4 regions of the Geodermatophilus sp. SYSU D00708 genome follow, and region 4 is predicted to be linked to each of the others. Evidence: riboswitches for the same ligand, from Rfam matches in the RefSeq annotation. Region 4 holds a riboswitch; each other region holds the start of a gene.
The links. Region 4 has a riboswitch for cyclic di-AMP ahead of ACI79D_RS02280 (hypothetical protein). Riboswitches for the same ligand answer to the same signal wherever they lie in the genome.
Positions count from the first base shown of each region.

Region 1: linked by a shared signal. The riboswitch ahead of ACI79D_RS08180 (aggregation-promoting factor C-terminal-like domain-containing protein) and the one ahead of ACI79D_RS02280 (hypothetical protein) in region 4 are both predicted to bind cyclic di-AMP.
Region 2: linked by a shared signal. The riboswitch ahead of ACI79D_RS19875 (peptidoglycan DD-metalloendopeptidase family protein) and the one ahead of ACI79D_RS02280 (hypothetical protein) in region 4 are both predicted to bind cyclic di-AMP.
Region 3: linked by a shared signal. The riboswitch ahead of ACI79D_RS20555 (C40 family peptidase) and the one ahead of ACI79D_RS02280 (hypothetical protein) in region 4 are both predicted to bind cyclic di-AMP.

Region 1 covers NZ_JBJGYS010000007.1:30,705-38,004, forward strand. The annotation lists gene ACI79D_RS08170 (hypothetical protein) at 1-204, opposite strand, end outside; gene ACI79D_RS08175 (alkene reductase) at 289-1,425, opposite strand; cyclic di-AMP (ydaO/yuaA leader) riboswitch at 1,565-1,723, shown strand; gene ACI79D_RS08180 (aggregation-promoting factor C-terminal-like domain-containing protein) at 1,970-2,410, shown strand; gene ACI79D_RS08185 (LLM class flavin-dependent oxidoreductase) at 2,463-3,446, opposite strand; gene ACI79D_RS08190 (dihydrofolate reductase family protein) at 3,513-4,139, opposite strand; gene ACI79D_RS08195 (ABC transporter ATP-binding protein) at 4,236-6,086, opposite strand; gene ACI79D_RS08200 (MarR family winged helix-turn-helix transcriptional regulator) at 6,146-6,565, shown strand; gene ACI79D_RS08205 (globin domain-containing protein) at 6,664-7,300, shown strand, end outside.
Region 2 covers NZ_JBJGYS010000027.1:60,424-67,723, reverse strand. The annotation lists gene ACI79D_RS19895 (hypothetical protein) at 55-912, shown strand; partial or broken gene ACI79D_RS19890 (ANTAR domain-containing protein) at 833-1,105, shown strand; tRNA gene ACI79D_RS19885 (tRNA-Ile) at 1,403-1,476, opposite strand; gene ACI79D_RS19880 (MFS transporter) at 1,467-2,666, opposite strand; cyclic di-AMP (ydaO/yuaA leader) riboswitch at 3,068-3,162, shown strand; gene ACI79D_RS19875 (peptidoglycan DD-metalloendopeptidase family protein) at 3,194-4,396, shown strand; gene ACI79D_RS19870 (maleylpyruvate isomerase N-terminal domain-containing protein) at 4,416-5,309, opposite strand; gene ACI79D_RS19865 (hypothetical protein) at 5,393-5,647, shown strand; gene ACI79D_RS19860 (DUF3145 domain-containing protein) at 6,020-6,520, shown strand; gene ACI79D_RS19855 (acyl-CoA carboxylase subunit beta) at 6,706-7,300, opposite strand, start outside.
Region 3 covers NZ_JBJGYS010000030.1:10,368-17,667, forward strand. The annotation lists gene ACI79D_RS20550 (M48 family metallopeptidase) at 1-912, opposite strand, end outside; gene ACI79D_RS20555 (C40 family peptidase) at 1,135-2,220, opposite strand; cyclic di-AMP (ydaO/yuaA leader) riboswitch at 2,237-2,407, opposite strand; gene ACI79D_RS20560 (hypothetical protein) at 2,617-2,931, opposite strand; gene ACI79D_RS20565 (DEDD exonuclease domain-containing protein) at 3,138-5,024, shown strand; gene ACI79D_RS20570 (Lrp/AsnC family transcriptional regulator) at 5,021-5,308, shown strand; gene trpD (anthranilate phosphoribosyltransferase) at 5,314-6,360, opposite strand; gene ACI79D_RS20580 (hypothetical protein) at 6,357-6,773, opposite strand; gene ctaE (aa3-type cytochrome oxidase subunit III) at 6,903-7,300, shown strand, end outside.
Region 4 covers NZ_JBJGYS010000002.1:82,176-89,475, forward strand. The annotation lists gene ACI79D_RS02260 (bifunctional 3'-5' exonuclease/DNA polymerase) at 1-98, shown strand, start outside; gene ACI79D_RS02265 (TIGR03086 family metal-binding protein) at 168-764, shown strand; gene ACI79D_RS02270 (hypothetical protein) at 888-1,454, shown strand; gene ACI79D_RS02275 (ArsC/Spx/MgsR family protein) at 1,467-1,841, opposite strand; cyclic di-AMP (ydaO/yuaA leader) riboswitch at 2,132-2,282, shown strand; gene ACI79D_RS02280 (hypothetical protein) at 2,552-3,418, shown strand; gene ACI79D_RS02285 (hypothetical protein) at 3,517-3,882, shown strand; gene ACI79D_RS02290 (phosphoglycerate dehydrogenase) at 3,903-4,844, shown strand; gene eda (bifunctional 4-hydroxy-2-oxoglutarate aldolase/2-dehydro-3-deoxy-phosphogluconate aldolase) at 4,841-5,485, shown strand; gene ACI79D_RS02300 (IlvD/Edd family dehydratase) at 5,490-7,292, opposite strand.

The DNA of each region.
Region 1 (7,300 bases), on a different contig from region 4:
GAACGGCCGGTCGCGCAGGTGTCCCAGCCCGCGACCGGCGAGCACGACCGGCAGGAAACGGGCGGCGCTGAGCACCGCCGTCACGGGCAGCCGGGACATCCGCACCCGGTGCAGCTCGTCCCATACCGCCGCCGGTGGGGCGTCGATCCACTGCGCCTGGCGGGTGACGTGGTCGGCTGCCGGCACGACGTCCTCGAGGTCCACACGGCTCCCGTACCCGGCCGGCGAGCGCCGTGTGCACCCAGCGTGGTCTCGGACTGCGCGAGACCACGCTGAGTGCACAGGACGTCAGCTGGCCCGGCGGTCGGTGAGGGTCGGGTAGTCGGTGTAGCCCTCGGCGCCGGACGCGTAGAACAGGTGCGCCCGGATCTCGTTCTCCGGGTGCTCGCCGGCCCACCGCTCCACCAGGTCGGGGTTGGCGATGACCGGGCGGCCCACGGCGACGGCATCGGCGTGCGCGGCCTCGATGAGCGCCACCGCCTCCTCGCGCGTGGTGACCGTGCCGAACCCGCTGTTGGCGATCAGCGGGCCGCCGAAGCGCCGGCGCAGCTCCTGCACCAGGTCGCCGGCCGGCTCGCGGTGCAGCACCGACAGGTAGGCGAGACCCAGCGGGGCGAGCTGGTCGAGCAGCGCGCCATAGGTGGCGAGGACGTCGTCCCGGTCGGTCTCCAGGGCGTCCTGGATGCCGTGCTCGGGCGAGATCCGCAGGCCGACGCGGCCGGCGCCGATCGCCGCGGCCACCGCCGTCACCACTTGGACGACGAAGCGCGCCCGGTTCTCCGGGGAGCCGCCGTACTCGTCGGTCCGCAGGTTGGACGTCGGGGAGAGGAACTCGTGCAGCAGGTAGCCGTTGGCGCCGTGGATCTCCACGCCGTCCAGGCCGGCCTCGATCGCGCGGCGGGCGGCGGTGACGAAGTCCTGCACGGTCGCCCGGGCCTCGGCGACGGTCAGCGCGTGCGGCACCGGGTACGGCTGCTTGCCCTTCTCCGTGTGCCCCTCGCCGTTGATGGCGACGGCGCTGGGCGCGACCACGCGGCGGCCGCCGTTGACGTCGGGGTGGGTGACCCGGCCGCCGTGCATCACCTGCATCACGATCGTGCCGCCGCGGGCGTGCACCGCCTCGGCGACGCGGCGCCAGCCCTCGACCTGCTCGTCGGTGACGATGCCGGGCTGGCCGACGAACGCCTGCGACTCGTGGTTCGGGTAGGTGCCCTCGGTGATGATCAGGCCGACGCCGGCGCGCTGCCGGTAGTGCTCGACGACGAGGTCGCCCGGGACGCCGGACGCGCCGGAGCGCATGCGGGTGAGCGGGGCCATCACGACGCGGTTGGCGAGCTCGAGGTCGCCCAGGGTCACAGGGGAGAACAGGTCCACGAGGAGTTCGACGCCCGGACCGGAGCCGCCATTCCGGGCCGCGACCGTCACGGTGCTCACAGTGACGCGCGTCCCGCCGCAACGGCCATGTCGCAACTGAAGATCGGCGGCCGTCGAGTGGCGCGATGTACGTCGCGTTCGTACGGTGACCGTGTCCGGCCCTCGACGTCTCCCGAGCCCGGGGAGCCCGCGCCGGACGCCGCCGAGTCGCACCCACCGTGGTGGGCGCGAGCCGGGGACCCACCCGCACCACCCGGGGTGAGTCCCGCTCCCGGGTGCACCGGGAGCGGGTAGGGCACTCCCAGCCCGAACCCGTCAGCTGACCCGGTAGGCGGCCCGGGGAGAAACGGAGAACCACCGCGCCCTGGGGCCCGGAGCCCCCGCGCGCCCACAGGTCCGGGACCGTCGCGCTCCCGCCTGTCCATCCCAGGACCAGCCGCACGGCACGCACCGTCGGCCGACGGCTCCTCGCCGGGCGCCCGTGTCCGGCCGGTGCCGCGCGCCCAGCTGACGACACGCCGACGGCCCCGGCCGGTCCCGCACCATCGCCCCGGCGCCGTCGGTGCCGGGCGACCGCACAGCACGAGGAACACACATGCACAACCAGCACAACCAGCGCCCCCGCTCCCTGCACCGGCTCGCCGCCGCAGCCGGTCTGAGCCTGGCCCTCGCCCTCGCCCCCACCGGGGGTTCGGTCGCCCGGGCGGAGGGGGACCACTCCCTGGCCTCGATCGGGGCCTCGCAGAAGCAGGCCTACAAGAACCACGCCCTGGGCCAGGTCGGGGGCAACCGGACCCAGTTCGGCTGCCTCGACCAGCTGTGGGAGCGGGAGAGCGGGTGGAACCCCAACGCGCAGAACCCGACGAGCACCGCCTACGGCATCCCGCAGTTCCTCGACTCGACCTGGGCCATGACCGGCATCCGCAAGACCTCTGACCCCTACCGGCAGATCAAGGCGGGGCTGATCTACATCGGGAAGCGGTACGGCAGCCCCTGCGGGGCGTGGAGCCACCACCGGGCCCGCGGGTGGTACTGAGCCCGGGAACGCCGAGGGCCCTCTGCGCGCGCAGAGGGCCCTCGGGCCGGTCTCAGGCGGTGGCCATCGCCTCGGCGGTCAGCTCGACCGAGCGCAGCCGGCCCTCCGTGCCGGGGAACTGGTGCGCCACGATCAGCTCGTCGGCGTCGGCGTGCTTCGCGAAGCCCTGGAGGTACTCACGCACCTCGTCCGGGGTCCCGACGGCGGTGTGGGTGAGCATCGTGTCGACGTGCAGGCCCGCGCCGCCGTCGAGCAGCAGCTGCGTCTCGTCGTCCGACAGCGAGCGACCGCGGCCGAACAGCCCGACGGCCAGCGTCCGGCGGACGGCGGCGTAGGCCTCCTCGGCCGCCGCGCGGGTGTCGGCCGCGACGACGTTCACGCCGGCGACCACGTACGGCTCGGCGAGCTGCTCGGACGGCTTGAACTCGCGCCGGTAGGCCTCGACCGCGGGCTGGAGCATCGCCGGGGCGAAGTGTGACGCGAACGCGTAGGGCAGGCCGAGCGCGGCGGCCAGCGTCGCCCCGAACATCGACGAGCCCAGGACGTAGAGCGGCACGCGCGAGCCCTTGCCGGGGATCGCGTCGACCCCGGGCACCCGCGACTCGCCGGCCAGGTAGGCCTGCAGCTCGAGGACGTCCTGCGGGAAGCGGTCGGCCGAGCGCGGGTCCCGGCGCAGGGCGTACATCGTGTTCTGGTCCGAGCCCGGAGCCCGACCCAGGCCCAGGTCGATCCGGCCCGGGTACATCGCGTCGAGGGTGCCGAACTGCTCGGCGATGGTCAGCGGCGCGTGGTTGGGCAGCATGACGCCGCCGGCGCCGAGCCGGATGGACGACGTCTGCGCGCCGACGTGCGCGATCAGCACGCTCGTGGCCGACGACGCGATGTGCGGCATGTTGTGGTGCTCGGCGTACCAGACCCGGCGGTAGCCGGTCTGCTCCGCCCGCTGCGCGAGCGCGACGCTCGCGGCGATGCTGTCGGCTGCGGTCGACCCCTTGGCGATCGGCGCCAGGTCGAGGATGGACAGCGGGATGCTCATGACGGTGCCTCTTCCGTGGTGTTGTCACGAGCAACGGGTGGGGGACCGCCGTCCTTCCCGGGTGTGTCACTCCTCGTACTCGGGCCCCACCGAGCCGGTCTCCACCTCACCGGCCCGCTGGTAGGTGGCGATCAGCACGCCCGAGCCGGTCACCTTCGACGCGGTCAGCCGCCAGGTGCGCGGGATCGCCCCCTCACCGAACAGCCGCTTGCCCTGCCCGAGGGTCACCGGGAAGACGACCAGCCGCAGCTCGTCGACCAGGTCCTCGTGCAGCAGCGTCTGCACCAGCCCGGCCGAGCCGTGCACCTGCAGCTCCCCGCCGTCCTCGGCCTTGAGCGCCCGGACGGCGTCGGGCACGGGACCCTCCAGCAGCCGCGCGGTCTCCCACTCCACCTCGGTGAGGGTCCGCGAGGCGACGTACTTGGTCTTGTCGTTGAGGCCCGTGGAGACCGCGCTGCTCTCGTCCCGCATCTTCGGCCAGGACGCGTAGAAGATGTCGTAGGTCCGCCGGCCGAGCAGGAAGTCCTGCGCGGGGACGAACCACTCCTCCATCTGCGCGCCGAGGTCCTCGTCGAAGTGCGGCACCAGCCAGCCCTCGTAGGAGAACCCGCCCTCCGGGTCCTCGCCCGGCCCGCCGGGGGCCTGCATGACGCCGTCCAGGGTGACGAACGTGGTGACGACGAGCGGTCGCATCGGGGTCCTCCTCGGGTGCGGCCCGGCCTCGGGTGACCGGTCTCCCCGGTAGGACGGCGCCCGTGCCGCCTTCTCATCGACGAGGCCGACCTCCGCTCAGGCGGCGAGGGCGACGTCCCGGTCGGCGGCGGCCACCAGCTCGGCGTAGCGGCCGCCCGCGGCGAGCAGCGCCTCGTGCGTGCCGCTCTCCACGACCCGGCCCGCGGCGAGCACCGCGATCCGGTCGGCATCGCGCACCGTGGACAGCCGGTGCGCGATGGTGATCGTCGTCCGGCCGCGGCTGGCCTCGTCGAGGGCGGCCTGCACGGCCCGCTCGGTGGCGGTGTCCAGCGCGCTGGTCGCCTCGTCGAGCACCAGCACCCGCGGGTCGCGCAGCAGCGTGCGGGCGATCGCCAGCCGCTGCTTCTCCCCGCCGGAGAACCGGTGCCCGCGGGCGCCGACCACGGTGTCGTAGCCGTCGGGCAGCCCGGCGATGACGTCGTGCACCTGGGCACGGCGGGCGGCGTCCTCGATCTCGGCGTCCGTGGCGTCGGGCCGGGCGTGCCGCAGGTTCTCCCGCACCGTCGTGTGCAGCAGGTAGGTCTCCTGCGCGACGACGCCCACCACCTGCGCCAGCGTGGCCAGGCTCAGGTCGCGGACGTCGATTCCGTCGATCGTCACCCGGCCGGCGGTCGGGTCGGCCAGCCGCGCGACCAGCGAGGCCAGCGTGCTCTTGCCCGAGCCGGTCTCGCCCACCAGCGCCAGCGTCGTGCCGGCCGGCACCGCGAGGTCGACGTCGGCCAGCGCGGGCCGGTGCCCGCCGGGGTAGGTGAACGAGACGCCCTCGAACCGGACCTCGCCGCGCACGGCCGCCGGGTCGAGCGGCACCGGGTCGGCCGGGTCGTCGATCTCCACCGGCAGGTCGAGGTACTCGAACACCCGGCTGAACAGGGCCATCGAGCTGGTCACCGAGACGCCGACGTCGAGCAGCTGCATGAGCGGGCGGAACAGCGTGGTCTGCAGCGTGGTGAACGCGACGAGGGTGCCGATGGTCATGCCGCCGGAGGTCGCCGGCAGCCCCGCGGCGAGGTAGATCGCCGCCGGGATGGCGGCGAAGACGATGCTCATCGTGGCCATCCGCCACCGGCCGGCCAGCTGAGAGCGCACCTCCAGGTCGACCAGGCCCTCGGAGGTGTCGGCGAACCGCCGGGACTGCGTGGGCCCGGCGCCCAGGGTCTTGCCCAGCAGCACGCCGCTGATCGACAGCCCCTCCTCGACCTGGGCGTGCAGGTCGGCGAGGGCACGCTGCCGCTGCGTGGTGACGGCGTACCGCATCCGGGCGACCCTGCGGGTCAGCAGCACCGCCGGCGGCAGGACGACGAGGGACAGCAGCGACAGCCGCCACGACAGCGCCACCATGGCGAGCACTGTGCCGACCACGGTGGTCGCGTTGGACGCCAGAGACGTCGCCGTCGAGGTGACCACCGACTGCATGCCGGCGATGTCGTTGGTGAGCCGCGACTGCACGTCTCCCCCGCGCGTGCGGGTGAAGAAGCCCAGCGACTGGCGCTGCAGGTGGCTGAAGACCGCCGTCCGCAGGCCGTGCATCACGCGCTGGCCGACCGTCGTGGACAGCCAGGTCTGCACCACCCCGAGGACGGCGGTGGTGCCGGCCACCGCGACCATCCCGGCGACCGCCCAGGCGAGCAGGACGACGTCCTGCCGCGGGAGCGCCTCGTCGATCACGAGCCGGACGAGGAACGGCGAGGCCAGCGCCACGACCGAGGCGCAGACGATGAGCACCACGACCGCGGCCACCTGCCAGCGGTAGGGCGAGAAGAGGGCACCCACCCGGCGCAGCGCGACGGGTGAGCGATCGAGTTGGGCACGGTCGGCCGGGTCGACGGTGCGCCCCGAGCGCCCGCCCCCGCCGCCTCTGGTCAGTCCGTCGACGACGACCACCTCCACGGTTTACTGAGGTAACCTCACGATGAGGTAACCGTAGCAGCGTCGGTACGATTCCCGCCGTGGCCGACGACGACGCCGAGGCGCTGGGCGAGTTGCTCATGCGGGTGGCCCGCGCGCAACGCCATCGCTGGAGCGACGCCCTGGCGCCCTGGGACCTCTCCCCGCACCAGGCCCGTGCGCTGCGCGCCGTCTGCACGCGGGAGGGCACCCGGCTGTCGGACCTGGCCGAGGCGCTGCGCATCGCGCCGCGCTCCGCCACGGAGGTCGCCGACGCGCTGGAGGCCCGGGGGCTGGCCACCCGCTCCCCCGACCCCACCGACCGGCGGGCCGTCGTCCTCGCGCCGACCGCGGCCGGGCGCCGGGTCGCCCAGGAGGTCGCCGCGGCGCGGGCGGCCGACACCCGGGATCTCTTCGCCCGCCTCGACCCGAGCGACCGGGCCGCCCTCGGCCGGATCCTGCGGACACTCGCCGCGGAGTGACCCGACCGCGGAGCGCATGCGTACATCCCGGGCATCCGGGCTACGGGGGGTTGCGCGTGACGGACCCGTCACACCACCCGAGGGGGAAGGACTCCGCCGTGCTCTCCGAGAAGGCCAGGCCCGTCATCGAGGCCACCCTGCCCGTCGTCGGCGAGAACATCGGCAAGATCGCCGAGCGCTTCTACCAGCACCTCTTCGGCGAACACCCGGAGCTGCTGGACGGCACGTTCAACCGCGGGAACCAGGCCGAGGGGACCCAGCAGCAGGCGCTGGCCGGCTCGGTGGCGATGTTCGCCAGCGCGCTGGTCAACCACCCCGACCAGCTGCCCGAGCACCTGCTCAACCGGGTCGCGCACAAGCACGCCTCGCTGGGCATCCAGCCCGCGCAGTACCAGGTGGTGCACGACAACCTGTTCTGGGCGATCGTCGACGTGCTCGGGGACGCCGTCACGCCCGAGGTCGCCGCCGCGTGGGACGAGGTCTACTGGCTGATGGCCTGGGCGTTGATCAACCAGGAGCGCGGCCTCTACAGCGCCCGTGGCGTCCGCCCGGAGACGGTGTGGCGCGACTGGGAGGTCATCGAGAAGGTCCGCGAGACCGACGACGTCGTCCGGTTCACCTGCAAGCGCATCGACGACCGGCTGGTGAAGACCTCCCTGCCCGGCCAGTACGTCACCGTGCGGCTGCCGATGCCCGACGGCGTCCTCCAGCCGCGGCAGTACAGCCTGACCCGGG
Region 2 (7,300 bases), on a different contig from region 4:
GCGTCGCCAGGGACGGCCCTTGTCCGCGTACCCCGTCGGGGGAATCCTCAGCGCATGAACGGGTCCGACGAGCGGGCCGCCGACGAGCGCGCGTCGGGCGAGCGATCACGCCGGGAGCGGCAGCGCCGTCACGCCGAGGAGACCTTCGAGCGCCTCCGGCAGCGCATCCGGCGGCTCCAGGAGGGAGTGGCCCGGGGCGCCGAGGCGGTGGCCGCGACCGAGAGCGGTGTCGCGGCCACGAACCTCACCCTGGCCGAGCGGGCTCTGCAGGAGGGCCGTCTCGAGGATGCGCGGGGGCTGTTGAGCGAGGCCGCGGCGGCGCTACAGGCCGTCGAGCACGAGCGCCTGCGGGCCACCAGCTGGTCGGTGGACACCACGGCCGATCCCGCGGACGTGGCGCGTGTCGAGCAGCAGCGGATGGCGGCCGGCCGGGCGTGGGACGACGCGGTCCGGCGTCGGGAGCGGGCGGCCCGCCGGCGGGACGAGGCGGCCGTGCACCGTGAGCAGGCTGCCCAGCAGCGCGACGAGGCCGCCACCGAGCGGGACCGGCGGGCTGCCGAGCGGGCCGCGGCCGCGGGCCGCCGGGAGGCGGCCGCCGACGAGCTCCGGGCCCGACAGGCGCGGGGGACGGACCGGGCTGGTGGACCCCTGCGCGAGGAGGCCGAGGAACAGCGGGCCGTCGACGCCGAGGTCGACACGACCTACCGAGGATGGGCCGAGGACGACCGGGCGCGGGCTGCGACCGACCGTGCGGCCGACGCCGACGACCGCCTCGCGGCGGAGCAAGATCGGCTGGCAGCGGCTCGGGACCGAGAGGCCGCCCGCACCGACCGTGAGCAGGACATCCGTGACCGGGCCGAGACGGAGACCGACCGCGGCAGGTCTCGTGCTGCCGAACGCAGGGATCCCTGAGCCGGTGAGCCGCTCGGACACCCTGCCCGGCTCGCCGGGAGGGCGCTCCAGGCGCAGGGGGAGAGGGGCCCCGCCGTCCCGGGCCGGTCGCTCTGTCGATGGGCCTCCTGGGGGTCTACCGGCCCAGCAGAGCAACCGGCGCATCGGCATGGCCATCGGCATCCTGATGGCTCGGCACGGGCTGACCGAGCAGCAGGCGTTCGACGCCTGCGCCCCGCCAGCAGCCACCGGAACACCCGGCTGCGCGAGGTCCCGCAGGAGGTCGTCTACACCGGCGTCCTGGAGATCGACACGGGGCCTCCCGGACCGCAGCCTCTCGCTCAGGGCCGCCGCCTGGGACGGTCCTCGACGTCTGCTCCGGCCGCTTCCGCGAGATCCTCGACGCCCTCGCCCGACGCGTGGACGCCGCCCACGACCACGCCTCGGAGTGCCCTGTGGGTGGGCGACCTGTGCACCGCGGTGCCGATGCCTCGACCAGCGCACACACCGGTGGGGCGGGTGGGGCTCGAACCCACGACCCAGGGATTATGAGTCCCATGCTCTGACCGGCTGAGCTACCGCCCCGGAGCCTCCAGCCTGCCAGACGCCGTCCCGGGCGTGCCGCCGTGGCCGCCCTCCCCGCGGTAGCTGAGGACGGCGGCGCCGGCCGCCCCGAGGACGAGCGCGGCGAGCACCCAGAACGCGGCCGGGTAGCCGCCCAGGACCTCGGCCAGCGCCGTCCCCGCCCACGGCGCCACCGCGGTGGCGAGGGTGACCGGCGCGGCCAGGTACCCGCCGACCGTGCCGTAGCGGGCCGCGCCCCAGCGCTCGGCGACGACGGTGGCCTGCAGGAGCGTTCCCGCGCCGCGCGCGGCCCCGGCGAGCACGGAGGCCGTGACCAGCAGGGCCGCGGGTCCGGGCAGCCCGGCGAGCAGGGCGATCGTCCCGGCCGAGGCCAGCACGATGACCACGGCGCGGCCGGCCGGGGAGGTCCGGCGGGCCAGCGGCGCGTACCCGAGCCGCCCGAGGAGCTGTCCGGCTCCCAGCAGGCCGAGGGTGGTGGCCGCCAGGGTGCTGGAGAACCCGCGGCCGGTCAGGAGCGGGATGAGGGTGAGGCTGGCCGCGTAGAGGCCGAACGCGGTGAGCGTCAGCGCCGCGGCCAGTAGCAGGAACCCCGCCGTCCGGACCTCGGGCGGGACCCCGCGGTGACCCTCCAGGGTCCCCGACCGCGGTCGGGCCCACGCCGCGGGCAGGACGACGGCGTGCAGCGGGACGGTGACGACGGCCAGCACCGCGGCCAGGACCAGGTAGGTCTGCCGCCAGGAGAGGCCGGCGAGCAGCGCGTCGGTCAGCGGCGCGAACACCGTGCTGGACAGCCCGGCCGCCAGGGTCAGGGCGGTCAGCGCCCGCACCCGGTCCTCCCCGTACCAGCGGGCCAGCGCGGTGAACGCGGCTTGGTAGAACACCGCGGCCATCGCCACGCCGGCGACCAGCCACGCCGCCAGGAACCAGCCGTAGCTCGGCGCCAGGGCGATGCCGACCGTCGCGGGCACCGCGAGCAGCGAGCCGGCCGTCATCACCCGGCGGGGGCCGTGCCGGTCGAGCCAGTGGCCCACCGGGATCCCGGCCAGCGCGGAGACCACCAGCCCCACCGAGAACGCCGCCGACGCCGTCGGGGCCGACCAGCCGGTGTCGGCGGTGATGTCCCGCAGGGCGACGGGGAAGGCGTAGTAGAGGACGCCCCAGCTGGTGATCTCGGTGATGCACAGGGCCACCAGGCCGCGCTGCCGGGCCCGGCGTGTCGGCGGCGTGTCGGGAGAACGTGTGCGGGATCTCATGCCGACGGTCTGCCGCGTCCCCGCGCGCGGGCGCGGCGCGCGATCGCGGTCGGGGGCACGCACAACGTCTACCGGAGTCGGTGCAGGTGGGCGACGGGGTGCCCGCCCCGGCCGGCCGGTAGCGTCCGGGCTCACCGGAGCGGGGTCGTCCGGGTGCGCGTGGTAGCCGAGGGTCACCCCTTCGGGCAAGGAGGCGCGCCGGGGGCGTTACCCGATCGTGACCACCCGTCACATCCGTAGTAGCTTTCCCGACGGCCTCGCCGGGCTCAGCTCCTCGGGAACCGAGGGCCTCGGCCAGGCCCCGCCGAACCGCCGCAGGCCCCTCGGGGTCGAGGCGGACCGGGGACCCACCGTTCCACTGGGGTGAGTCCTGCCTGCGCTGCGCGCGGGCGGGTAGGGCGCCGTCCGGCCCGAACCCGTCAGCTAACCCGGTAGGCGGCCGCGAGGATGGGAGAACCGCCGCCTTGGCGACCCTGCACCACCGCACCAGCCTGCTCGACCGCGCCACCGCCCCCCGCCGAGGCCGCCGGGCCCTGCTCGTCGCCGCCGCCGCAGCGGGCCTGCTGGCCGGCACCCCGGCCGCGCTCGCCGCTCCCGTCACCCCCGCCTCCTCCGAGCAGGAGGAGCTGACCGCACAGGTGGCCCGCATCGGGGAGCAGGTGAAGGCCGCCGAGGAGCAGCTGCAGCGGATGACCGTGGAGGCCGAGGCCGCCGCGGACGCCGCGCTGGTCGCGCGCGCCCAGCTCACCCAGGCGCAGGCCGAGGCCGAGCGGACCGCCGCCGAGCTCGCCGACGCGCAGGCCGACGTCGTCGGCGCCGAGCAGGCCATCGCCGACCTGGGGCGCCGGGCCTACATGGGCGGCGACACCCGGTACGGCGACATGGAGCTGCTGCTCGACGCGCAGGACCCGACCGAGCTGCTGCAGCAGGCCGCCACGATGGAGGTCATCGGCGACCACCGCGCCGCGCAGCTCCAGGAGTTCCTGACCGTCCAGCAGCGCGTCGCCGAGGCCGACCGCGCCGCGGACGAGGCCGTCACCCGGCTCGACGGGGCCGCCCGGGCCGCCGACGAGGCGCAGGCCGCCGCCGACGCCCACCTGGCCGCTGCCCAGGCGGAGTTCGACGCCCGCGCCGCGGAGAAGGCCTCCCTGGAGGAGCAGCTGCGGCAGGCGGGGGAGCGGTTGCTCGCCGCCCAGGGTGCCGCGGACCCGGGCGCGGCCTGGAACCAGCGCCAGACGCAGGCGCAGGCGGTGTCCGCCGCGCAGAGCGCCACCGCCATGCCCACCGCCGGCCGGGTCACCTCCTGCTACGGCGCACGCTGGGGCACCCAGCACCAGGGCATCGACATCGCCGCGCCCATCGGCACCCCGATCCACGTGCCCGAGGACGGCGTCGTGCTCCAGGCCGGCCCGGCCAGCGGGTTCGGGCAGGCGGTGTACGTGCAGCACGCGGACGGCCAGATCACCCTCTACGGCCACGTGAACCGCTTCTTCGTCAGCGCCGGCCAGGTGGTGACCGCCGGCCAGCAGATCGCCGAGGTCGGCAACAAGGGCCAGTCCACCGGCCCGCACCTGCACTTCGAGGTGCACCAGGGTGGGCTCTACGCCAGCCGGGTCAACCCGGTGCCGTGGCTGCACGAGCACGGCATCGCCACCGGCGGCTGCTGACCGCCGGGCCCCGGTCCGGCTAACGGCGTCCCCGCAACCGGCCGAGGAGCCCGCCCACGCCGCCGAGGGTCTGGGCGGCCAGCTGCAGGATCGGCCCGCCGGGGATGCCCGGAGCCGACTGCACGATGGGCGCCAGCGCCAGCAGCCCGCCGATCTCGTGCACGCGCAGGCGGCGGCGGGCCACCGCGACGACGGGGTTGACCCGGCCGGACGCCGCCTCCAGCAGCAGGTCGGCAGGCGCCTCCACCGCCGTCCCCGTCGGCCGGCCGGGCGGCAGCCGCCGGACGGTCCAGCCGTCCTCGTCGGCGGCGAACCGCCAGCCGCCGTCCGGGGTGGCCAGGCCGGCGCCCCCGGTGATCCCGCTCGCCGCCGCCAGCGCGCCGGTCACGTCGGCGAGCGCGGCGAGCCCCGCCTGCAGCACCGGTGCCGGGACCGGTGGCGCCCCCGCGTCGGCCAGGTCGAGACCGTGCACGGCGAGCTCGTAGGCCTGGCCCAGGACGACGCTGAGCAACGGCAGCCGGCCGACGACGGCGACCGCCGGGGCGGTGTCGAGCTCGACCGGCTCGTCGGACAGGTAGCGGGCAGTGGCGTCCCGGTTGCGGCGCAGGGCCTCGAGCACCTCCGCGCGGGGAGCGTCGCGGTGGGCGGCGGTCACCCGGGCGTTGGTGGCGTCGACGTCCGCCGGCGTCCCGGTCCCGCCGGCGCGCGCCGAGGCGACCAGGTCGGCCAGCGCGGCGTGGTCGTCCCAGCAGCCGAGGTGCACGCACACCTCGTGCACCCGCCACCCGGGCAGCCGGGTCGGCCGGTCGAGGTCGACGGCCGAGGCCTGGTCGAGGAAGGCGTCCCACGCGCCGAGCGCCATCGCGGCGACCTCGTCCCGCCCGGCGTCGGCCATGCCCTGCTGTCGCACCATGCGGCGCCCCTACCCCGGCCGGGCGCCGGCGAGGCGTGGACGGTGGGCTTGTCCGGCGGACGCCGGCCGCGCAGCCTGGACCCATGACACGCAGCGGCACGACGCAGGGGACCGTCATCCGCTGGGACGACGCCCGCCGGGCCGGCCTCGTCGAGGCGCCCGACCTGCCGGGCGCGTGCTGGGTGGACGCCGCGGTCGTCGAGGGCCGCTCGGAGGGGACCCTGCGGGCCGGCCAGGTGGTCGACGTGGACTGGACCGAGCCGGGCGCCGAGGGCCTGCCGTTCCGGGCCACGCGGGTGGTCCCGCGGGAGGACCTCCAGGCCACGCTCGGTGCCTGACGGCAGCGTCGCTCCCCGTGTCCGCAGGGCCCTGATCGCTACGCTGGGTGATCAACGACCCTCGAGTGGAGGCTGGTTGGGGATCGAGTTGTGGGTCCGCGGGGGAGATCCTGTGGATGGTGTGTGGGTGGAGGCGCGGTGCTGGACGCCGGTCCCGCCTGCGTGGTATGGCCCGCTGACCAGCACATAGAGGCTCAGGCGGTGACCTTCCGTCACATGTGACTCATTGGTCCCACCCGCACTGGCGCGATCGGGTGACCATCGTGCAAACTGTTCCCGGGACCCCTGGTCCACAACCGCCGAACACAGCCTGTCACCGAATCGATCGTCCGTTGGGGAAGACGAGACCGATCGAGTCGATGGAGGTGCCCCGTGCAGCGACGGTCTACCCAGGGTGTCGTCTTCGTGCACGCGTGCCCGAAGGCGCTCTGCCAGCACGTCGAGTGGGCGCTCGAACGCGTCGTCGGCGCGCCGGTCTCCCTGTCGTGGGCCGACCAGCCCGCGGCACACGGTTCCTACCGTGCCGAGGTCGCCTGGACCGGCGCCCCCGGCACGGGGGCGAAGCTGGTGGCTGCGCTGCGCGCGTGGCCCATGCTGCGCTTCGAGGTGACCGAGGAAGCCAGCCACGGCAACGACGGCGAGCGCATGTCGTACGTGCCCGGCCACGGCGTCTTCCGGGCACCCACGAGCGCCAACGGTGACCTCATCGTCACCGAGCAGCAGCTGCGTCACCTGGCCGCCACGGCGACGTCCATCGAGGCGTTCCGGCACGGCGTCGACGAGCTCCTCGGTGCGGCCTGGGACGCCGACCTCGAGGTCTACCGGCATGCCGGCGACGGCAGCCCCATCACCTGGCTCCACCAGGTGGTCTAGGCCCCGGCCGGAGGCTCGCCCCGAGCCTGCGAGGGGTGAGGGGGCCGGGGCCTTCGACTTCATCACGATCCGACTACGACGAGCTGAGGGCTCCGGCCCTGCCGTCGTAGGCTCGGGACCGGTCGTCCGGACGTCGTCGGGGAAGCGGCGTCCGGACGATCTGCTCCTTCGACCGGGTCCTCCTCCTACAGCGGGATGTTGCCGTGCGCGCCGCGCCCGGCCGGCGCCGACGCCAGCGCCTCGATCAGCCGGCCCCGGGTCCGCGACGGCTCGACCACCTCGTCGACGACGCCGATCTGCAGCGCCCGGTTCACTCCGCCGGCGATCCGCTCGTGCTCGGCCGCCAGCTGCGCGTGCAGCGCCTCCCGCTCGGCCGGCGGGACGGCGGCCAGCTTCTTCCGGTGCAGGATGCCCACGGCCGCCTTGGCGCCCATCACGGCGACCTCGGCCCCGGGCCAGGCGAACACCGCCGTCGCGCCCAGCGAGCGGGCGTTCATCGCGATGTAGGCGCCGCCGTAGGACTTGCGGGTCACCAGCGTCACCCGGGGCACCACCGCCTCGGCGAAGGCGTGCAGCAGCTTGGCGCCGCGCCGGACCACGCCGTCCCACTCCTGGCCGACGCCGGGCAGGTATCCCGGGACGTCCACGAGGACCACCAGGGGGACGCCGAAGGCGTCGCACATCCGCACGAAGCGGGCCGCCTTCTCGGCCGACGCGGAGTCCAGGCAGCCGCCCAGGCGCAGCGGGTTGTTGGCGACGACCCCGACGGTCCGCCCGGCC
Region 3 (7,300 bases), on a different contig from region 4:
GACCGAGGCGGCCGCGCCGAGCGCGCCCATCAGCGTGCCGGTGAGGACGTCGTCGGCGCTGACGTGGCCGAGCTCGTGGGCCACGATCGACTCGATCTCGGCGTCGGGGAGCTGGTCGAGCACCGTGTCGTACACGACGATCCGCCGGGTCGAGCCGAAGCCGGAGACGTAGGCGTTGAGCGCCGTGGTCCGCCGGGAGGCGTCGGCGACGAGCACGTCCGCGACCGGGGTGCCGTTCTCCTCCGCCAGCTCGAGCAGGTCGGTGCGCAGCTGCCCGGCCGGGAGCGGGTCGAACCGGTTGAACGCCGGCTCGATGAGCACCGGGTAGAGGAAGGACCCGACGACGACGAACCCGGCCGCGACCAGCGCCGCCCAGGCCCACCAGGTGCCGGGGGCGTGCCGGGCCAGCCACACCAGCGCGAGCAGGACCCCTGCGGTGACCGCGGCCGAGATCGCGGTGGAGACGGCGACGTCGCGGAACCACAGCGCCCAGCTGCGGGTGGACAGCCCGTACCGGTGCCGCACCGTCTCCCCGTACGCGGCGAACGCGAGGGTGACCAGGCGGCCGGCCACCACGAGGGCGACCGTGCCGAGCAGCACCTGCCAGGCCCAGCCGCCGCCCAGCGGCCGGGCGACCGCGGTCACCAGCCCGCGGCCCAGCGGGGTCAGCGCCAGGACCGCGGACGCCACGAGGCTCAGCACCAGGGAGGCGAGGGAGGCCGGCCGGAGGGACGCGGCGAAGGACTCCGCCCGCTCGGCGACCCCCGGCGGCAGGCCCGCCCCCGGGCGGACCGGTGTGCGTCCCCCGGGCGGGTCGGGCAGCAGCGTCCACGGCGTCCGGACGACGATGACGACGACGAGCGCCACCCCGAGGACCACCGCGACCAGCAGCGCGGCCCGGCGGGCGCTCACCCGGCCGATCCTAGGAGGACCACCTGCCCCCCACCGTGTAAGGACCCCGTCCTCCTCACCCTTCGCCAGCTCAGGGCGGGACCCGGGACGGGGCCGGCGGCGGCCCGGCAGGGGGCCGCGGGGGTCCGGGGCGGGGCGCCAGCTGGCCCCGACAGGGGGCCGGACGCGCGTCGGGCCGGTGACCTCCGGGAGGTCACCGGCCCGCTGCCCTGCCGCCGGTCGCTAGGCGATGCGGCGCATGGCGGTGATGCCGCCCATCGAGTCCACGCCGACCACCTTGACCGGCTGGCCCGACGTGGAGGCGTGCACCATCTGGCCGTTGCCGATGTACATCGCCACGTGGCTGACCGGGCTGTAGTAGAAGATCAGGTCGCCCGGCTGCAGGTCGGCGCGGGACACCGCGCGGCCCATCGTCGACTGCATGCGGCTGGAGTGCGGCAGGCTGATCCCCGCCGCGGCGTACGCGTACTGGGTCAGGCCGGAGCAGTCGAAGGCGTTCGGCCCACCGGCGCCCCAGACGTAGGGGTCCCCGACCTGGGCGAGCGCGGTGTCGACGGCGGCCTGGGCCGAACCGCTGGCGGCGGGCGCCGGCGCGGGCGCGGCCACGGCCTGGCCGGCGTGGGCCGTGACGACCTCCTGCTGCTGCGGAGCCGACAGCGCCGCGTACTGCGCCTGGTAGTCGGCGATGTCCGCCTCGAGCTGCGCCTGGCGGGCGGTGACGTCGTCCAGGGTCGCCTGCGCCTGGACCCGGGCGGCGTCGGCCTCCTGCTGGGCCCGCTCGGCCGCGGCGGCGCTCTCGGCCACGTCGGCCAGGACGTCGTTGGTGTGGCCGGCGATCGCGTCGAGGGTGGCCAGCGACGACACGAAGTCCTCGGGCGAGTCGCTGGTCAACAGCAGGTCCAGCTCGTGCATCCCGTCACCGCTGGTGAACGCGGTGCGGGCGACCTGGCGGATCTGGCCGTCGAGGGCGCCGAGCTGCTCGCGGGCCGCCGCGGCTGCCTGGTCAGCGGCCTCGACCGCGGCCTGCTGCTGGGCCAGCGCCTCGCGGGCGTCGTTGACCTGCTCGGTGACGACCTCGAGGTCGTGTCCGGCCTGTGCGACGAGCTGGGCCGCCTGGGCGGCGCTCGCGGCGCGCTCCGGATCCGCGGCGGCGGTCCCCGGCAGGAGGGTGAGGGCGAGGGTCGCGGTGGCGCCCACGACGAGCCCGCGGCCGAGGCGGCGGGGCAGCGTCGGGCGGCGGAAGGCCACCGGGAGGTCGGAGTGGATCTGGTCGAGCGCATGCCCCAGGGCAGGGCGGGGGGTCGCCACGGTCGGCGGCTCTCCGTTTCTTCCTCAGCAACCGCCTACCGAGTTAGCTGACGGGTTCGGGCTGGGAAGACGTGCCCTATCTCTGCGCGCCGGCGGGCCGGCGCGTGTGCCCCGGCGGACCGGCGCACGCGAGAACTCACCCCAGTGCTGCGGTGGGTCCCCGGTTCCCCCTCGGCGCCACGGGGACGCGTCGGGCGATTCGGCGGTGCCCGGCCGAGGTCACCTCTCTGCGGGCGACGACCACCCGGTCGGACCGGCTCACCGTACGGGCGTGATGAAGTTGTGACAAATGGGGCCAGCGGGAACTGTGGGGACATCCACAGGATCGCCCGGCCCGACACGCCGCCGGGATGGACCCCGCGCCCGCCTGCGGGTGACCCGGCCGCACGGGCCGGGTCACCCGGTGCGCCGCCGGCCCCGCCCGGCCCCACCCGACCGCTCTTCCGGCTCGGCCTGGTGCCGCAGCGGCGGCACGAGACCACCCTCGGCCAGGGCCCTCACGGCGCGACGCTCCACCTCGTCGAACTCCACGACGACGCCCGGGCCCGGGACGACGCCGTCCCCGGTCGCGTCCGCGCCGCGCCGCGCGGTCATCGGCACGACGGTCGGGTCCTCGGTCCGCCAGCCCGGCGGCGCCCCCAGCAGCACGGTGACGACGCAGTCGGCACAGCCGGTGCCCCGCACGGTGCAGGTCTCGCAGTCGATCAACATGGCCCACTCCTCACCCGGCCGACCCCGGTCGTGGAGGCCCTCCATGGCCTCGGTCGGTCCGGCTGGCACGGTAGGGACGGCCACCGACAGTTCCGTGCGCCCGCGCGGTGCCCGCCGTCCGCGCGGCGTCCCGGGGCGGTCGCGATCCGGCCGGGACCCGGCGCGCGTCCCCGGGACTGTCACTGGCCCGACCTACCGTCCGCCCCGTGCCGTCCTCCCTTCCCCGGCAGGTGCCGCTCTCCCCCGCCCACCTGGCCGGGACGGCCGCGCGAGCCGCGGCGGGCCTCCCCCGCTACGAGCAGGCCACCATCGACGAGCTGGGCACCCCGCTCGCGGAGGTGACGTTCGTCGTCGTCGACCTGGAGACCACCGGGGGCTCCCCGAAGGACAGCGCGATAACCGAGATCGGCGCGGTGAAGGTCCGCGGCGGCCGGGTCCTCGGAGAGTTCCAGACCCTCGTCGACCCGGGCTGCGCGATCCCGCCCTACATCAGCGTGCTGACCGGCATCACCACGACGATGGTCGCGGCCGCCCCCCGCATCGGCGCGGTGCTGCCCAGCTTCCTGGAGTTCGCCCGGGGTGCCGTCCTCGTCGCCCACAACGCCCCGTTCGACCTGGGCTTCCTCAAGGCGGCCTGCGCGGAGAACGGCATCCCCTGGCCCGCGGCGGCCTCGGTCGACACCGCCGTCCTGGCCCGCCGGCTGCTCACCCGCGACGAGGTGCCCAACTGCAAGCTGGCCACCCTCGCGCCGTTCTTCCGCGCCGACGCCGAACCGTGCCACCGCGCCCTGGCCGACGCCCGCGCCACGGTCGACGTGCTGCACGGCCTCTTCGAGCGGCTGGGTCCCCTCGGCATCACCACGCTGGAGGAGCTCACCACCCTCAGCCGCCAGGTCGACCCGGAGCGGCTGCGCAAGCGCCACCTGGCCGACGCCGTCCCGACCGGCCCGGGGGTCTACGTGTTCCGCGGCCCGCGGGACGAGCCGCTCTACGTCGGGACGTCGAACGACCTGCGCAGCCGGGTGCGCAGCTACTTCACCGCCGCCGAGCAGCGCAGCCGGATCACCGAGATGGTCGCGCTGGCCCGGCGGGTCGACGCGATCCCCTGCGCGCACGACCTCGAGGCCGCCGTCCGGGAGCTGCGGCTCATCGCCGAGCACAAGCCGCGCTACAACCGGCGCTCCCGGTTCCCCGAACGGGCGCTGTGGGTGCGGCTCACCGACGAGCCCTTCCCGCGCCTGTCGGTGGTCCGCCGGGTGCGCCCCGGCGCCGGGGTGTTCCTCGGCCCCTTCCCCGACCGGCGGGCCGCGGACGCCGCCGTCGCCGCCGTCCACGAGTCGCTGCCGCTGCGCCAGTGCACCGGCCGGCTGTCGCTCAAGGTGCTCGGCACCGCCTGCGCGCTGGCCGGGATGGGCCGCTGCGGCGCGCCCTGCACCGGCGCCCAGTCGGTCGACGAGTACGCCGAGATCGCCGGCGTGCTGCGCGCCGCGGTCGCCGCCGACCCCGAGGCCCTGCTCGCACCGCTGCTGGCCCGCGTCGACAGGCTCGCCGCCCAGGAGCGCTACGAGGACGCCGCCGTGCTCCGCGACCGCGTGGCGGTGCTGGTGCGGGCGGTGCGCCGGCGCCAGCGGCTGGAGTCGCTGGCCGCGGTCGCCGAGCTGGTCCTCGCCCGCCCGGACGGCGAGGGCGGCTGGCAGCTGTCCGTCGTCCGCCGGGGCCGCCTGGTGGCCGCGGGCTGCGCGCCGCGGGGCGCCTCCGTTCGGGCCACCCTGGCCGGACTGCTGGCCACGGCCGAGACACCGCTGGGTCCGGACGACGAGCTGGCCGCCTCCGTCGACGAGACCGAACTGGTGCTGCGCTGGATGGAGAAGCCGGGCACCCGGCTGGTGCAGGTCACAGGCACCCTCGCCTGCGCCGCCCCGGGCACCGGGAGCTACACCGCGTTCCTCGACCGCGTGGAGGCCGGCCACGCCGACCGCGACCCGTTCGCCGACAGCCGGCCACTGGGCACGCGGGCCCGCCCCGACCGGGTCTCCCCCGGCTCGCGCGCCGCCGTCGGGCGGACCGGGGCCCGGCTAGCATCCCCGGCGTGATCACCGCCATCGTCATGATCGACGCGGCCACCGACTCGATCCCCGAGGTGGCCGAGGCCGTCGCCGACCTCGAGGGCGTCAGCGAGGTCTACTCGGTCGCGGGGGACGTCGACCTCATCGCGGTGGTGCGGGTCCGCGAGTTCGAGCAGGTGGCCGACGTCGTGGCCGGCCGCATCAACAAGGTCCCCGGCGTCCTGGAGACCGGCACGCACATCGCGTTCCGCGCGTACAGCCGGCACGACCTCGAGGCGGCCTTCTCCATCGGCTTCGACTCCGCCGACTAGCTCCTTCAGCCGCGCAGTGACCGGCTGACGCTCACCCAGCGCTCGAGCTGCTCCTGCGCGCGCCCGTCGTCGACCGCCGCCGCGGCCCGCTCCACCCCGGTCGCGAGGACGTCGTGCAGCCGCCCGGCCCGCTCGTCGAACGAGGCGAGCGCGGCGGCGGCGTTGAGCAGCACCGCGTCGCGGACCGGCCCTCGCTCCCCGGCCACCACCCGCCGGAAGACGTCGGCGTTGAACGCCGGGTCCCCGCCGCGCAGCGCCCCGGGCGGAGGGGTCTCGATGCCCAGCGCCGTGGGGTCGAGCCGGTCGGGCTCGACCTGCCCGTCGCGGACCACCCACACCGACGAGGTGGTGGTGGTCGTGAGCTCGTCGAGGCCGTCGTCCCCCCGGAACACCAGGCCCCGCATCCCCCGCCCGGCCAGGACGGCGGCCAGCACCGGCGCCATCCGGGCGTCGGCACAGCCGATGGCGGCGGCCACCGGCCGCGCCGGGTTGGCCAGCGGGCCCAGGAAGTTGAAGACCGTCCCGACGCCCATCTCCCGGCGCGGGACCGCGGTGTGCCGGAACCCCGGGTGGAAGACGGGGGCGAAGAAGAAGCCGATCCCGGCCTCCCGCACGCAGGCGGCCACCGCCTCCGCCGGGAGGTCGATCACCACCCCGAGCGCCTCGAGGACGTCCGCCGCCCCGGACGACGACGACGCCGCCCGGTTGCCGTGCTTGGCGACCGGCACCCCGGCCGCCGCCGTCACCACCGCGGCCATCGTGGAGATGTTGACGGTGTGCGCCTGGTCCCCGCCGGTGCCGACGATGTCCACGCACGCCAGCGGGAGGTCCACCGGCGTGGCCCGCTCCAGCATGGTGGCCGACAGCCCGGCCACCTCCTCGGGCGACTCACCCTTGGCGCGCAGCGCGATGGCGAACGCAGCGATCTGCGCCGGGGTGGCCTCACCGGCCATGACCTCGCGCATGGCCCAGGCCGCCTCGTCGACGCCGAGGTCCTCGCCCGCCAGCAGCCGGGTGAGCAGCGCGGGCCAGGTGGGCGTGCCGACGGTCACCGGCGCGTCGCCGGCCGGCGTCCCACCCGGTCCCGCAGCAGGTCGGCGACGACGGACGGCGCGGTCAGCGGGTCGATCGGGAACGGCAGCGTCGCGTCGGCCAGCGACCAGTGCGCCAGCCAGCGGTCGGGCTGCCGGGCGATGAGCACGCAGACGGCGGGCCGGTCGGCCACCTCGACGGTCAACTGACGGCTCAGCGCCAGTCCCCCGGTCGGCTGCGCCTCGCCGTCGAGGATGCACAGGTCGACGCCGCCGCCGTCCACGGCCTCGACGACCTCCTCGCCCGTGGCGCACTCCACCCACGTCAACGGGCCGACATCGGCCGCCGGCCGCCGTCCCACCGCGGTGCGGACGGCGGCCCGGACCTCGGGCCGGGAGCTGTAGACGAGGACGGTTGCCGGTGCGTCGCTCACGGCCGCAGCCTAGTGGCAGGTCGCACCGCTCCCGGGGACCGCGCGGCGCAGGTATCGGGGAGGTCACGGAGCCGCCACACCCGCCACCCGCGGTCGTGGGGTCGCCGGAGGCGATGCCATGATGACCTCGTGACAACGGCTCCCGTGGCGAGCGGCACCTTCGACACCTCCCGGGTGCACTCCCTGACCCGACCGAACATGGTCAGCGTCGGCACGATCATCTGGCTCTCGAGCGAGCTGATGTTCTTCGCCGGACTGTTCGCCATGTACTTCACCGCGCGCGCCCGGGCCACCGAGGGGTGGCCACCGGAGCCGACCGAGTTGAACCTGCCCTACGCGCTGGTCTTCACGATCATCCTCGTGGCGTCCTCGGTCACCTGCCAGCTCGGCGTGTTCGCGGCGGAGAACGGCAACGTCTACGGCCTGCGCCGCTGGTTCACGATCACCTTCGTCATGGGCCTGGTCTTCGTGCTCGGCCAGGCCAACGAGTACCGGGTCCTGGTCGTCGACCACGCGACGACGATCTC
Region 4 (7,300 bases):
GCGCGGCGGCCGAGGCGGGCCGGCTGCTGTTCGGGGGGTTCCCCGTGGACTTCCCGCTCGACGTCGCCGTGGTGCGGTCCTGGGCCGACGCCGGCTGAGGGCTCCGGGATCGTCGGTGGCAGCTGCCACGCTCGCCGCCCAGCGCAGCCCGCAGCCCCGGAGGACCCGTGACCGACGCACCCCTCGCCCCGCTGGCCACCGCGCTCGACGGCACCGGACAGCTGGTCGCCGCCGTGACGCCCGACCAGTGGGACGCCCCGACCCCGTGCACCGACTGGACCGTCCGCCGGCTGGTCAACCACCTCGTCGGCGGCAACCGGCTCGTCGTCCGCGTGCTGCGCGGTGAGCCGCTGCCGCCGCTGGACCAGCTCGGCCGGCGGGCCTCCGTCGACCAGCTGGGGGAGGACCCCGCGGCCAGTCACCGGGACTCGGCCGACCAGCTGCTGGCCGCGCTGCGGGAACCGGGGGTCCTGGAGCGGGCACACACGCTGCCCGCCGGCACGCTGCCCGGCCCCGCCCTCGTGCGCCTGCGCACCGTCGAGACGCTGGTGCACGGCTGGGACCTCGCCCGCGCGACCGGCCGGCCCGCGCCGTTCCCCGACGAGCTCGCCGAGCGCGAGCTGGCGTTCAGCCGCGACCTGCTGGGGCGCCTCCCGGAGGGCCGGCAGCCGTTCGCGCCGCCCCGGCCGGTGGCCGAGGACGCACCGGCGATCGACCGGCTCGCCGCGCTGCTCGGCCGGTCCGTGGGAGGAGCCGGACGGTAGTGGCCCGCCGGGCTGCGCCCACCACACCGGGGACACCTCCACCCGCGAGTGACGCGCGGCTCGGCAGCGCCCCGCGCCGGTCCACCTGCGCCCGGACGGCGGGCAGCGATTACGTTGAGCGGCATGTCGATCGAGTCGCCGGGGGGCGGGCCGGCGGGGACGATCCGCGACCTGGGGTTGCCCGGGCGGGCCGTGACCGCGCTGCTCCGCGCGGGCGTGACCACCACCGAGGAGCTCGCGGGCCTCAGCCGGCGGGAGCTCGCCGCGATCGACGGGCTCGGCCCGGGCCTGATCGCCGCGATCCGCACCGTCGTCCCCGAGCCGGTCGCCCGCGTGCCCCGCACGGCCCCCTCGGAGGCCGAGGTGCACACCGAGGCGGTCGCCGCCGGCATCGAGGCCGACGACGACGCGCCCACGCCGCCGCCCATCCCGTCGTTCGAGTCGCTGCGGGCGCCCCGGCGGCGGACGACGGTCGACCTGATCGTCCCGGCGACGCCGCCCCCCGACGAGGCCGCGCCCGCCGCGGGCCCACGGCCCGCTGCGGCGAACCGTCCGCGGCCCGCCGAGTACGCCGATCTGCGGCGCCTGTGCGTGCGCGGGGCCCGGGCCGCGGCCGGCGTGCCGGTGCGGCTGGCGTGGTGGTCGCTGCGCGCACCCGTGACGGGGCTGCGGCGGCTGCTGGGCCGGTAGCGCCGACCGGGCTCAGCCGTCCTGGCCGGGGCGCCGTCCGGCCGCGACCACCTCGGTGAGGGTCTGGTCGTCACGGGCGATCCACGCCCGGCCGTCGTCGGTGAGCACCAGCGGGCGCTGGATGAGCCGCGGGTGCTCGGCGAGCAGGCGGATCCACGCGTCGGCGTCCCGCGGCCGGTCCGCCAGGCCCAGCTCGCGGGCGAGCGGCTCGGACATCCGCGTGACGTCCCACGGCTCGAGGGAGAGGGCGGCCAGCGCGGCGCGCAGCTCGTCCTCGGTCGGCGGGTCGTCAAGGTAACGGCGCAGCGTGTACTCGACGCCGGCCTCCTCCAGCTGGGCCCGCGCGGCGCGGCACTTGGAGCAGGACGGGTTGAACCAGACCTCCACGGCCCCACCATAGGGCGGCGTTCCGGCCCTTCCCGCGACCCTTCCCGCGGCCCCGACGACGGGGTGTGCACCTACCGCGTCCTGCGGGCACCGACCACCGCGGTACGTGCACGCACGGCGCGGGCGGCCCCGCGCACGCGGATCGACGGCGCGTACCAGCTCCGACCGTCGGGCGGGGAAGGCGCGACACGCATCACCCGACGAATCGTCGGCGCGCGATTGTCACAAACGCATAACGCCGGTTACTGTCGGTGGGTCCGCCCGGTCGTCACGTCCCCCTCCGGGGAAGCCGGCGGACGCCGCCGAGTCGCCCTCCGGGGCGAGCCGGGGACCCACCGCAGTACTGGGGTGAATCCGCTCCGGGCCACGTGCCCGGGGCCGGTAGGGCTGCTTCCCGCCCGAACCCGTCAGCTAACTCGGTAGGCGGCTCACGGAAGAACGGAGAGCCGCCGCATGGCGTGCCCCTGCGCTGCTGGACGCCCCTCGTCGCTCCGGTACCGGGCGCGCCGGCGCACCTGACCGCACGCGGCCGTCCCGGGCCCGCACCCGCCGCACCCCCGAGCACCCTCGCTCGACCGGCGCCCCCGCCGTCCCCCGGAGTGCCGCGGACCGGCCCGCCCGGACCGCCGCCGCCCCCCGCCCGACCTCCCCGCCGCAGCCCGCGCCCCGCCGTGGTGCCGCTGCGCTCGCACACCTCGGAGCAACACCCCATGGACCCCCGCACCACCACCTCCTCCCGCGCAGACCGCCGCGGGAAGCCCCGCTCGCGCCGCCGTCCGGCGCTGCTCCTGGGCACCGCCGTCGCCGGCGCCGTCCTGGCCAACGCCCTCATCGGCGTCGAGCCGGCCGCGCAGGCGGAGGCCGGCGCGTCGGAGTCGGTCAGCGTCGCCGCGGAGCTCGGGCTCAGCGCCCAGTCCGCCCCGGCGCGGGTCGACGCGGCTCCGGACCTGCAGCCGCTCGAGGACCTCGCCGCCAGCCGCGCCTCCCGCGAGGCCGAGCAGACCGCCGCGCAGCAGGCGCAGGCCGCCGCCGACCAGGCCGCGCGGGACCGGCAGCAGGCCGAGGCCGAGGCCGCCGCCCGGGCCGCCGCCGAGGCCGAGGCCGCCGCGCGAGCAGCCGCCGAGGCCGAAGCCGCCGCTGCCGCCGAGCAGGCCGCACCCGCCGCCCCCGCACCGGCGGCCGCCGCCCCGGCGCGCGCGGCGGCCCCGGGCGCGGTCGCGCGGATCACCAACACCGCCGGGAGCATCAAGCCGGCCGCGCAGGCCGCCGCCAACGCCGTCGTCTCGAACGTGCCGGGCGCCGCCGACATCACCCTGGGCGGCACCCGCGCCAGCGCGACCGACCCGCACGGCCACCCCTCCGGCCTGGCCGTGGACTACATGGTCCTGACCGACGCGGCCCTGGGCGACGCCATCGTCCAGTACCACCGCGACCACTGGGCCGAGCTCGGCGTGGAGTACCTCATCTGGGAGCAGCGGATCCTGCAGTCGCCGAACGGGTCCTTCGAGCCGATGGCCGACCGCGGCGGCGTGACGGCCAACCACTTCGACCACGTCCACGTGAACTACCGGGGCTGACGCCCGCTCCGCGGGACGACCGGCGGCCGCCCTGCGGTGGCGGCGCCGGGTGTCCGGGTGTGCCATGTGCCTGCAGGCCTCCACCGGCAGGAGTTCCCGTGAGCACCTCCCGAGCATCGCTCGAGACCGACGACCACCCCGTCGACCAGGCCGACCTCCGGCGGGCCGCCCTCGGCGTGGGCAGCCAGGGCGCGTTCTACGCGGAGGTGTTCGGCGCCCGTTACCGCTACGCCGGCATCTCGTTGGCCCGCGAGTTCTCCTCGGTCTTCGGGCGCGGCATCGCACCGCTGGTCTCCTCCGCGCTGATCACCTGGGCGTCGGGCAGCTGGTGGCCGGTCGCGGTCTACACGATGGGGATGATCGGGATCTCCGCCGTCGCCATGCTGCTGTCGCCGGAGACCCGTGGCCGCGACCTGCGCCTCGAGGACGACGCCGTCCCGGGGCGGCGCCCGGTCGCCGCCTGACCTGCGACGAGAGGCCCCCCGTGAAGCTGCTGCTGCCCGACTCCGTCCCGCTGGCGCCGGACCTGCCCGACGGCGTCCGCGCCGTCACCTACGACGCCTCGGCCCCCGTCCCCGACGAGCACCTGGACGCCGAGGCGCTGGTCGTGTGGGGCAACGCCCCGGCCGACCTCGCCGCCGTCGCCGGCCGGATGCCGCGGCTGCGCTGGGTGCAGACGCTGGCGGCCGGACCCGACGCCGTGCTCGCCGCCGGCTTCCCCGAGGACGTCGTCGTCACCGCCGGGGTGGGGCTGCACAGCGCGACGGTGACCGAGCACGCCCTGGCGATGGTGCTCGCGCTGGTGCGCCGGCTGCCCGCGGCCGCCCGCGCGCAGGCGGAGCACCGCTGGGCCCGCGAGCTGGGCGGCCTGCAGCCGCTGCACCCCGAGGGTGCGGTCACCACCCTGATCGACGCCCGCGTGCTCATCTGGGGGTTCGGCGCCATCGGGCAGACCCTCGCGCCCCTGCTGGCCCAGCTGGGCGCCTCCGTCCGGGGCGCGGCGCGCAGCGCGGGGGAGCGCTCCGGGTTCGCCGTCGTCGCCGAGGACGACCTGGACGCCGAGCTGGGGCGGACCGACGTGCTGGTCATGGTGCTGCCCTCGACCCCCGGCACCACCCGGGCCCTCGACGCCGGCCGACTGGCCGCGCTCCCGGCGCACGCCTTCGTGGTCAACGTCGGCCGCGGCTCGACGGTCGACGAGGCCGCGCTCGTCGCCGCTCTGGGAGAGGGCCGCCTCGCCGGCGCCGCCCTCGACGTGACCGAGACCGAGCCCCTGCCCGCGGACTCCCCGCTGTGGGACGCCCCGAACCTGCTGCTCACGCCGCACGCGGCCGGCGGCCGGCCGGTCGGCGCGGACGACCTCGTCTCCGCCAACCTCGCGGCGCTGCTGGCCGGCGGCGAGCTGCGGAACGTGGTGGACCGGTGACCGACGTGCTGGCCGCCCTGGAACGGGCGCGGCTGGTCCCGGTCGTGGTGCTGGACGACGCGGGGCACGCCGGCCCCCTGGCCGACGCGCTCGTCGCCGGCGGCCTGCCCGTCGCCGAGGTCACCTTCCGCACCCCCGCCGCGGCCGACGCCATCCGGGCCGTGGCCGACCGGGGGGACGTCCTCGTCGGGGCGGGGACCGTGCTGACCCCCGCCCAGGTGGACCGGGCCGTCGCCGCCGGCGCCCGCTACGTGGTCTCGCCCGGCCTCAGCCGCGCGGTCGTCGAGCGCTGCGCCGAGCACGGCGTCCCCGCCCTGCCCGGCGTGGTCACCGCGACCGAGGTGCAGGCGGCCCTCGAGCTGGGCGTGACGGCCGTCAAGTTCTTCCCCGCCGGCACCTCCGGCGGTGCCCGCGCGGTCGCCGCGCTCGCCGCTCCGTTCGGCGAGGTGCGGTTCGTGCCCACCGGCGGCATCGGCCCCGCGGACCTGGCCGACTACCTGCGCCTCGACGCCGTCGTGGCGGTCGGCGGCTCGTGGATGGTGCCGCGCGACCGGATCGCGGCCGGCGACCTCGCCACCGTCACCCGGCTCACCGCGGAGGCGGTCGCGCTCGTGCAGGGCGGGCCGCCGCCCGGGCGGTGAGGCCTCAGTGGTTGTCGCGGGGGATGCCCGCGGTCCGCGCGACCCGCTGGTAGCCCACCGCCGGGCGCAGGACCATGCCGTCGCACAGCTGGGTGACCATCGAGCGCTGGATCTCCTGCCACGGCGTCTGCGACGGCGGCACCGGGTAGCCGCCGGCCTCCTCCAGCGCCCGGCGGCGCTCGGCCAGCTCCTCGTCGGGCAGCAGGACGTCGGCCCGGCCGGCGGGCAGGTCGATCCGGACGACGTCCCCGGTCCGCAGCAGCGCCAGCCCGCCGCCGGCCGCGGCCTCGGGTGAGGCGTTGAGGATCGAGGGGGAGCCCGACGTCCCCGACTGGCGGCCGTCGCCGATGCACGGCAGCGCGTGCACGCCCTTCCTGATCAGCGCCGCGGGCGGCTGCATGTTGACGACCTCCGCCGCGCCCGGGTAGCCCAGCGGGCCCACGCCGCGGATCACCAGCAGGCACGTCTCGTCGATCTGGAGCGCCGGGTCCTCGATGCGGGCGTGGTAGTCCTCCGGCCCGTCGAAGACCACGGCGCGGCCCTCGAACACCCCCGGGTGCGCGGGGTCGGACAGGTAGCGCTCGCGGAACTCGGGGGAGATGACGCTGGTCTTCATGATCGCGTCGTCGAACAGGTTGCCCCGCAGCACGAGGAAGCCCGCGTCGGGCAGCAGCGCCCGGTCGAAGGTGCGGATGACCTCGCGGTCGGTCGCCGCGCTGTCCCGGCAGTTCTCGCCGATCGTCGCGCCGTTGACGGTGAGGGCGTCCTCGTGCACCAGCCCGTGGGCCATCAGCTCGTGGACGACGGCGGGCACCCCTCCGGCCCGGTGGAACTCCTCGCCGAGGAACCGGCCGGCCGGCTGCACGTCGACGATCAGCGGGACGGTCAGCCCCAGGTCCTGCCAGTCGGCCAGGTCCAGCGGGACGCCGGCGTGCCGGGCGAGGGCGCCCAGGTGGATCGGCGCGTTGGTGGAGCCGCCGATGGCGGAGGTGACGACCACGGCGTTCTCGAACGCCTCGCGGGTCAGCACGTCGGACGGCTTGAGGTCCTCGTGCACCATCTCCACGATCCGCCGGCCGGTGAGGTAGGCCATCCGGGCGCGGTCGCGGTGCGGCGCGGGGATGGCGGCGCAGCCGGGCAGGCTCATGCCGAGGGCCTCGGCGATCGCGTTCATCGTCGAGGCGGTGCCCATGGTGTTGCAGTGGCCGGGGGACGGCGCCGAGGAGGCGACCAGGTCGACGAACCCGGCCTCGTCGATCTCCCCGGCGGCGAGCAGCTCGCGGGCCTTCCAGACGATCGTCCCCGACCCGGTCCGCTCCCCGTCGTGCCAGCCGTTGAGCATCGGCCCACCGGACAGCACGATCGCCGGCAGGTCGACGGTGGCCGCGGCCATCAGGCAGGCCGGGGTGGTCTTGTCGCAACCGGTGGTCAGCACGACGCCGTCGAGCGGGTAGCCGTGCAGCACCTCCACCAGGCCGAGGTAGGCCAGGTTGCGGTCGAGCGCCGCCGTCGGGCGCCGCCCGGTCTCCTGGATGGGGTGCACCGGGAACTCCATGGCCAGGCCGCCGGCGTCCCGGATGCCCTCGCGCACCCGCTCGGCGAGCACCAGGTGGTGCCGGTTGCAGGGGGCGAGGTCCGAGCCGGTCTGCGCGATGCCGATGACCGGCCGGCCCGACTGGAGCTCCTCGCGGGTGAGCCCCCAGTTGAGGTACCGCTCGACGTAGAGCGCCGTCATCCCGGGGTTCTCGGGGTTGTCGAACCAGGCCTGGCTGCGCAGCCGTCGTCCGGGCGTCGTGTCATCGTCCACCGGGGCCT